2 regions of the Kitasatospora gansuensis genome follow, and region 2 is predicted to be linked to the other one. Evidence: riboswitches for the same ligand, from Rfam matches in the RefSeq annotation. Region 2 holds a riboswitch; the other holds the start of a gene.
What was found. A riboswitch is a leader RNA that binds a small molecule or an ion and turns the genes downstream of it on or off. The one in region 2 is predicted to bind glycine.
Positions count from the first base shown of each region.

Region 1 (4,375 bases), 4.4 Mb from region 2:
TCCTGGCGCGAGTAGCCGTGGGTCCACTCACCGGCCATCGTGGCGGCGGTGTGCGGGGCGTTGCGCAGCGGGTTGTCGTCCGCCGCCCACTCGCCGTTGCCGACCTTCTCGATCTCCGCGCGGATCTCGATCATGGTCTCGCAGAACCGGTCGATCTCGCCCAGGTCCTCGGACTCGGTCGGCTCGATCATCAGGGTGCCGGCCACCGGGAAGGACATGGTCGGGGCGTGGAAGCCGTAGTCGATCAGGCGCTTGGCGATGTCGTCCACGGTCACCCCCGTCTCCTTGGTGAGCGGACGCAGGTCGATGATGCACTCGTGCGCGACCAGCCCGCCGGGGCCGGTGTAGAGCACCGGGAAGTGCGGGGCGAGCCGCTTGGCGATGTAGTTGGCGTTCAGCACCGCGACCTGGGTGGCGCGCTTGAGGCCCTCGCCGCCCATCAGCCGGACGTACGCCCAGGAGATCGGCAGGATCGCGGCCGAGCCCCACGGGGCGGCCGAGATCGGGCCGACACCGGTGGCCGGGCCCGCCTCGGACTGCAGCGGGTGGTTCGGCAGGTACGGCGCCAGGTGCGAGCGCACCGCGACCGGGCCGACGCCCGGGCCGCCGCCGCCGTGCGGGATGCAGAAGGTCTTGTGCAGGTTCAGGTGCGAGACGTCCGCGCCGAACTTGCCCGGCTTGGCCAGGCCGACCAGGGCGTTCAGGTTGGCGCCGTCCACGTACACCTGGCCGCCGGCCTCGTGCACGAGGGCGCAGATGGTGGTGATCTCGGTCTCGAACACGCCGTGGGTGGACGGGTAGGTGACCATCAGCACCGAGAGCTGGTCGCGGTGCTGCTCGATCTTGGCCTTGAGGTCCTCGACGTCCACGTCACCGTCGGTCAGGGTCTTCACCACGACCACCCGCATGCCGGCCATCACGGCGGAGGCCGCGTTGGTGCCGTGCGCGGAGGCCGGGATCAGGCAGACGTCGCGCTGGGTGTCACCGTTGGCCCGGTGGTAGGCGCGGACCGCCAGCAGACCGGCCAGCTCGCCCTGCGAACCGGCGTTCGGCTGGATGCTGACCGCGTCGTAGCCGGTCACCTCGACCAGCTGCTGCTCCAGCTGCCGGATCAGGGTCAGGAAGCCCGCGGCCTGGTCCACCGGGGCGAACGGGTGCAGCTGGCCGAACTCGGGCCAGGTCACCGGCTCCATCTCGGTGGTCGCGTTGAGCTTCATGGTGCAGGAGCCCAGCGGGATCATGCCGCGGTCCAGCGCGTAGTCCCGGTCGGCGAGGCGGCGCAGGTAGCGCAGCATCGCGGTCTCCGAGCGGTGGCTGTGGAAGACCGGGTGGGTCAGGTACTCGTCCTCGCGCAGCAGGGCGGCGGGCAGCGCGTCGGCGGCCTCGGCGACCTCGGCGGTGACGCCGAAGGCGGCCCAGACGGCGGCCAGGTGCTCCCGGGTGGTGGTCTCGTCACAGGAGATCGAGACCAGGTCCTCGGACGCCTGGAAGACGTTCACGCCGTTCTCGCGGGCGGCGGCGACCACTGCGGCGGCCCGGCCCGGCACCTTGGCGGTGACGGTGTCGAAGAACTGACCGGTGGTCAGCTCGACGCCGCCCGCGCGCAGGCCCTCGGCCAGCGCGGCGGCGTAGCGGTGGGTCCGGCGGGCGATGTCGGCCAGGCCGTCCGGGCCGTGGTAGACCGCGTACATCGAGGCCATCACGGCCAGCAGCACCTGGGCGGTGCAGATGTTGGAGGTGGCCTTCTCGCGGCGGATGTGCTGCTCACGGGTCTGCAGCGCCAGCCGGTACGCGCGGTTGCCGTCGGCGTCCACCGAGACACCGACCAGGCGGCCGGGCAGGCTGCGGGCGTACGCGGCGCGGACCGCCAGGTAGCCGGCGTGCGGGCCGCCGAAGCCCATCGGGACACCGAAGCGCTGCGAGGTGCCGCAGGCGATGTCGGCGCCGAGCGAGCCCGGCGACTTGAGCAGGGTGAGCGCCAGCAGGTCGGCGGCGACCGCGACGATCGCGCCCAGGCCGTGCGCCTGCTCGATCACCGGGGCCAGGTCGCGGACCGCGCCGGAGGCTCCGGGGTACTGGAGCAGCACACCGAAGACGCCGCGCTCGGCCACCTCGGCCGGGATGCCCTCGGACAGGTCGGCGACGACCACCTCGACCCCGGTCGGCTCGGCCCGGGTCTGGATCACCGCGATGGTCTGCGGCAGGGTGTCGGCGTCGACCAGGAAGACCCCGCCCTTGACCTTGCCGACCCGGCGGGCCAGCGCCATCGCCTCGGCGGCGGCCGTGCCCTCGTCGAGCAGCGAGGAGCCGGAGGTGTCCAGGCCGGTCAGGTCGGCGACCACGGTCTGGAAGTTGATCAGGGCCTCCAGCCGGCCCTGCGAGATCTCCGGCTGGTACGGCGTGTAGGCGGTGTACCAGGCCGGGTTCTCCAGCACGTTGCGCAGGATCACCGGCGGGGTGAAGGTGCCGTAGTAGCCCAGGCCGATCATCGGCTGGAGCACCTGGTTGTGGTCCGCCAGCTCGCGCAGCTCGGCGAGCACCTGCGCCTCGCTGCGGCCGGCCGGGAGGCCGAGCGCGGTCAGGCTCTTGATCGCGTCCGGCACGGCGGCGTCGGACAGCTCGTCCAGCGAGCCGTACCCGACCTGCGCCAGCATCTTCTCCTGGGCGGCGGCGTCGGGGCCGATGTGACGGTTCTCGAAGGGGCTTGACTGCTCAAGCTCGGTGAGGGTCGGCTGGGCATTCATGGGGTCGAGGCCTCCTGGTCACGGACCGGCGGGGGCACGCACGCCGGACGGCAACACCACTGTGGGACAGCGGAGCCGGGGACGAACGAGCCCGTCAGGCCTCCCCCTCTGTCATCGATACCTGAGAGCTTCGCCCGCACGCGGCGGCCCGAGGGTCGCACGCCGGCTTGCACCGTCGGTGAGGGTGGGGTCCGTCGGCTCCCTCGCCGTCGGTCCTGCCCTGCTTTCCAGAGTGACCTACCCCGCACGGTACGGATGCCTGAGAGATTCCGGGGAGGGTTTGCTCCTTCGGCGTCCCCGTGACACCACGTGAGCGGTGCGGGGACTCTCCCGAGCGGGCTCGGCAGTCGGGGCCCAGGGTACCAGCGGAGCGCCGGTTGATCACGGGTGCCCTGGGTCACCCCACTGCCCCGGACGGGTGCGTCCGGCTCGCGATCGCCCGTTTGATGGCTTTTCGTGTGAAGTGCGGCCGTCCAGCTCCTTCGGCCGTCCCCTGACGGTGTGTCAACGGGGCTTTCGTACCTGCTGGAGGACAGCGTGCAGACCGACATCGACCCGCGAGACCTGATCGGCCACAAGGCGGTCGACCGGAACGGCGACAAGATCGGCACGGTCGACGAGGTCTACCTGGACGACGCGACCGGCGAGCCCGAGTGGGCCGCCGTCCGCACCGGGATCTTCGGCCGGGACGCCTTCGTCCCGCTCACCACCAGCGAGTTCTCCGGGGACGAGCTCAAGGTGCCGTACGACAAGTCGCTGATCAAGGACTCCCCCGACTTCGGGGTCGGCCAGCACCTCTCCCCCGCCCAGGAGCTCCAGCTCTACCGCTACTACGGCCTGGACGCGGGCGGTGCCGTTCCCCCGGCCGCGGTCGGCAATGGCTCGGGGTCCGGCAAGGACCTCGATTTCGGCACCCTCAGCAAGGAAACCAGCATGAACGCTTCACCCGCCGCCCCGACCGTGGCGGCCGCCCCGATGGCCTTCACCGCCGCCCCCGCGGCCCCGGCCGCCAAGCCGCAGCCGACCACCGTCGCGCCGCCGGCCACCACCGCCACCGACGACCCGACCGTGCCCGGCAACGCGCCGGCCGGGCCGGTGGAGATCACCTGCCGCGAGGAGCGGCTGGACGTCACCACCGAGTGGCACGTGCTGGGGACGGCGAAGCTGCGCAAGTACGTCACCTCCGAGGCGGTCGAGCGGAAGGTGCCGGTGGTGAAGGAGCGGGTCCGGGTGGAGCGGGTGCCGGTCACCGAGTCCGAGCGGGCCGCACTCAGCGAGCAGGAGATCGCCGAGGCGGTCGAGGAGGTGACGCTCCGGGAGGAGCGCCCGGTGGTGCGCAAGTACCTGGCACCGGTCGAGCGGGTCCGCCTGGTGGTCGAGCGGTTCACCGAGGAGGCGGTGATCCGCGAGGAGCTGCGCCGCGAGCAGGTGGAGATCCACGACGACACCACCAACCCGGCCCCCGCACCCGCCGCGACACCGGCTCCGGCGTCCTCGAACGGCACCCAGCTGCGCCCGGAGCCGCTCCGTCCGTCCTGACGCCCCGCCACTTTGCCAAAGCTTCACCAAGCAATATTTGACAGAGTGAAGTATCTGCCGCCATCGTTACTTCAGTTCGTTTACTTTCGTCC
Region 1 covers NZ_JACHJR010000001.1:7,091,195-7,095,569, reverse strand. The annotation lists gene gcvP (aminomethyl-transferring glycine dehydrogenase) at 1-2,744, opposite strand, end outside; glycine riboswitch at 2,846-2,980, opposite strand; glycine riboswitch at 2,982-3,087, opposite strand; gene F4556_RS31965 (DUF2382 domain-containing protein) at 3,246-4,283, shown strand.
Region 1: it holds a riboswitch for glycine, as region 2 does, so the genes downstream of both, gcvP (aminomethyl-transferring glycine dehydrogenase) here and gcvT (glycine cleavage system aminomethyltransferase GcvT) in region 2, are expected to answer to the same signal.

Region 2 (4,375 bases):
AGAACCGTCATGTCAGGGTCTTCCCGTGGGGCGGTGCGGGCAATGGACCAAGGGAGAGAGCCGGCCGCCGCGCTGCGGCCGACCCCCCGTCAACCAGTGGTTCAGGCCTTGATGAAGGCGTCGTACTCGGCGGCCGACAGCAGCTTGTCGGTCGCCTCGACCTTGACCTTGTAGAGCCAGGCGTCGCCGAACGGGTCGCTGTTGACCGAGGCCGGGTCGTCGATGACGGCCTGGTTGATCTCGACGATCTCGCCGGTGGCGGGGGAGTACAGGTCGCTGACCGACTTGGTCGACTCGAGCTCGCCACAGGTCTCACCAGCGGTGACGGTGTCACCGACCTCGGGGAGCTGGACGTAGACGATGTCGCCGAGGGCGTCAGCCGCGTGCGCGGTGATGCCGACCGTCGAGACACCGTCCACGGCCTCGGTCAGCCACTCGTGCTCCTCGGTGTACTGCAGGTGCGTGGGGTTGCTCATGGCGTCATTCTCCAGGATCGCAAGAGGGTAGGGCGAAGCCGTCCGCTGAGCGGACCGGGGGACTGCGGGAACTGAAAGGGTGTCAGGCTCAGCGGGCGCGCTTGTAGAACGGCAGCGCGACGACCTCGACCGGCTCGTGCTTGCCGCGCACGTCGACGGCCACCGCGGTGCCGGGGGCGGCGTGCGCCGCGTCCACGTACGCGATGGCGATCGGCTTGCCCAGGGTGGGGGACGGGGCACCCGAGGTGATCCGCCCGATCGGGGTGCCGTCGACGCTGACGACGTCGTACTCGGCGCGCGGGACGCGCTTGCCCTCGGAGACCAGGCCGACCAGCTTGCGCGGCGGGTTGGCCTCGGCCTGTGCGGCGGCGGCCTCCAGGGCCTTGCGGCCGACGAACTCGCCGTCGTTGGTGGTCTTGTCGAAGCGCACCACCCGGCCCAGACCGGCGTCGAACGGGGTCAGGTCGGTGGACAGCTCGTGCCCGTACAGCGGCATGCCGGCCTCCAGGCGGAGGGTGTCGCGGCAGGACAGGCCGGCCGGGACCAGGCCGACCGGGGCGCCGGCCTCGGTCAGCGCGTTCCACAGGTGCTCGGCGTCGGCCGGGGCGCAGAAGACCTCGAAGCCGTCCTCACCGGTGTAGCCGGTGCGGGCCAGCCAGACCTCGCGGTCCGCGACGGTGGCGGGCAGCAGCGCGTAGTACTTGAGGCCGGGCAGGTCGGCGTCGGTGACCGAGGCCAGGATGCCGTTGGCCTCCGGGCCCTGGACCGCGATCAGCGCGTAGGCGTCCCGGTCGTCCCGGACCACCGCGTCGAAGCCGGCCGCGCGCTCGGTCAGCGCGTCCAGCACCACCTGGGCGTTCGAGGCGTTGGCGACCACCATGTACTCGGTCTCGCCGGTGCGGTAGACGATCAGGTCGTCCAGGATGCCGCCGTCCTCGCGGCAGATCATGGTGTACCGGGCGCGCAGCACGCCGAGCGCGGAGATGAAGCCGACCAGCGCGTGGTCCAGCAGTTCACCGGCCTGAGGGCCCGTCACGGTGATCTCGCCCATGTGCGAGAGGTCGAAGAGACCCGCCTTGGTACGGACCGCGAGGTGTTCCTCACGCTCGCTGCCGTAGCGGAGCGGCATGTCCCAGCCGGCGAAGTCGGTCATGGTCGCGCCGAGCGAGCGGTGCAGCGCGTCGAGCGCGGTGAGGCGAGGGGACATGGTGACTGGACTCCTTGGCAGCAAACGGGCATGCGGGGGTGGAGTCTCCCCGTCTGTCGTCACAACCTGAGAGCTTCACCGCACATCCAAGGATGGCGGCTTGCACCGTGGGTGGGCGCACGGCGCGGCCGTGTCCACTTTCCAGATCTGCCTCGCCCGGGCGGTAGGGGTGCCTGAGAGATTCCGGGGAGGACTTGCTCCTTCGGCGCCGGCCTGTGCCACGAGGGCAGTCCGGACTCTCCCGCGCGGGTTCGAGCGGCCAGTGTGAAGTTGTGGGCGGGGTCATCATGGCACGAGTCGACGCCCCAAGGGGAGAGGGGGCCGGGCCGAGGGCCTGTCTGCCGATTCCCGTCGGGGCCGGCCCGCCCGGCACGCACGCTCGCCGCACGGCCGAAACGACCAAGTAGCTCCGCTACGAGGCCGCCCCGGCCGCACGCCGAGCGCACGCACCGAACGACCCGGCCTGATCCGACGGGAATCGGCAGACAGGCCCTACGCTCTTGGCAGCAAAGACATAGAGGGGCGGTAGCAGGGGCGATGGGGTACCCGGCGGGCGACACAGGGGCGCAGGCATGGGCGGAGCCGGGCACCGCGCCGCCCGGCGGCAGCTGGCCGGTCAACGAGCTGGAGCAGGTGCTGACCGCCGCGCTCGGCGACCCGGGCGCGACGCCCCGGGTGATCGAGGTGCTGGCCCGCAGTCAGATCTGGATCCCGCTGCCGGCCGGGGCGGACCCACAGGGCAGCGGTCTCGATCTGCCCACGATCGAACTGGCGGGCTCGCCGTACGTCCCGGTGTTCTCCTCGCAGGAGACCTTCCTGCGGCACGCGCCGGGTCTGGCCTTCGCGATCGCCCCGGCCTGGGAGTTCGCCCGCGGGCTGCCGCTCGGGGTCGGCATCGCGGTCAACCCGGAGGCGCCGGTGGGGATCCCGGTGCCTCCGGAGGGGGTCGGCGAGCTGCGCCGCGGGCCGCAGGGCGAGCGCTGGGAGCAGCAGCCGGACGGTGCGCGGGTGGCGCTGCGGGAGCCGGAGCCGGCCGAGGAGCCGTACGCCTTCCTGGGCGCCGCGATCACCGAACTCGCCGAGCTGCCGGGAGTGCTGACGGCCCGTCGGGCGCTGGCCGGGGTGGAGCGGGACACGCCGGTGCTGTTCATCGGGGTGCAGCTGGACGCCGGCTGGCCGGCCGATCCGGGGCAGGTGAACGAGGCGCTCGGCCGGGCGCTCGGAACCACCCCGCCGCCGTGGGGCGTCCACCTGGTGCTGCTGGATCTGGTGGCCGATCCGGTGGTGGAGTGGATGCTCACCCGGGTACGTCCCTTCTACGTCAGGTCCGGGGCGGTCGCGGGCTGAGCCGGCGGGGGACCCGCCGGTACGGGGCGGCGGTATGACGGCTGTCCGGGCGGGCCAATAGGCTTCGCTCGGAGCCCAGGGCGAGACGGGCGGAAACGGGCGGAGCGAGGCATGAGCGCGGGAGCGACGGCAGACGGCGCGATCGAGCGCGCCCTCGGCGAGGTCGCGCCCGACCGCTTCGACGCCTACGAGCGGCTGCTGTACGCGCTGGCCGAGGGCCGGGTCTGGATGCTGCTCTGGCACGGCACCCCCGGCAGCCCGGACGCCCAGTACGGGAACATGGAGCTCGGCGGCCACGGCTACGCCCCCGCCGTCACCTCGCCCGAGCAGCTGGCCGCGAGCGGCTGGGCCCGAAGTCACGAGGTGATCTCCGGACCGGAGATCGCCAACGCCCTGTACCGGACGCGCTGGGGCCTGTGGCTCAACCCGCACGTGCCCGGCGGCGGGGTCGGTGTGCCCTGGGCCGACCTGCGGCGGATCGCGGCCGGCCTGGACCGGCTGCCGGCCGGGCCGCTCCAGCTGACCGACCCGGTGGTCCAGGCACCGCAGTTCTACGCCCAGTTGCAGCGCGAGGCGGCCGAGGTGCGCCCGGTCCGGGCGCTCCGGCAGGCCTGGGTGCGCCCGGCTCTCGGTGAGCCCTACCTGGCGATCGGTCTCGACCTGTACGACACCTCGCCGCCCGCCGTCGAGGCGGCCCGGGCGCTGGTGCACCGGGCGGTGCCGCAGATCCCGGCCGGGCTGCCGGTCTCGACGGTGGTGCTGGCTGACGAGTGGGACCCGGTGGCGATGTGGATGCGCGCCTTCGCCCGCCCGTTCTTCGATCGGGAGGCCCGCCCCTACCCGGCCCAGGGGTACTGGCCGCACCAGCCCTGGCAGTGAACCCCCCTGCTCCGAAGGGGTAGTTGGGGTACGTCCGGTTTGTTCATCTGCACGCATCTTGACAGACATGTAACAGCCGTGTGAAGAGCGCTATTCGGCAAGATCACGAGTGCATGCAGACAGATCACAGTTGGGCATCCTTCGGTTGTCAGGTCTGGCGTGCGACAACCCGAATGGCAGAGAGTCTGCCCAAAGCGGTTCAAGGGTTCGGCCAACCCGGTCCTGCAACTCCCTTGCTTTACAGCATTCTTCGTACACCGCCGCATCCGCGGCCGGCAGCACCGCACCGACGCACCAGCACCACCACCGCATTAGTACGCGACACCGGACCACCTTCGGGCCCGGGCCCCACCGGGCCCGCGCCCGTGTGTCCGGACCGTGGGCCGGCCACCGTCGGCGAGGGGAACGAACTGAGACATGAGCACTTCCACTGAGAGCACGACCGACGCTCCGCCGCCAACTGCCG
Region 2 covers NZ_JACHJR010000001.1:2,673,714-2,678,088, reverse strand. The annotation lists gene glyA (serine hydroxymethyltransferase) at 1-11, opposite strand, end outside; gene gcvH (glycine cleavage system protein GcvH) at 102-476, opposite strand; gene gcvT (glycine cleavage system aminomethyltransferase GcvT) at 565-1,683, opposite strand; glycine riboswitch at 1,835-1,937, opposite strand; gene F4556_RS11645 (enhanced serine sensitivity protein SseB) at 2,221-3,030, shown strand; gene F4556_RS11640 (enhanced serine sensitivity protein SseB C-terminal domain-containing protein) at 3,142-3,909, shown strand; gene F4556_RS11635 (ABC transporter permease) at 4,327-4,375, shown strand, end outside.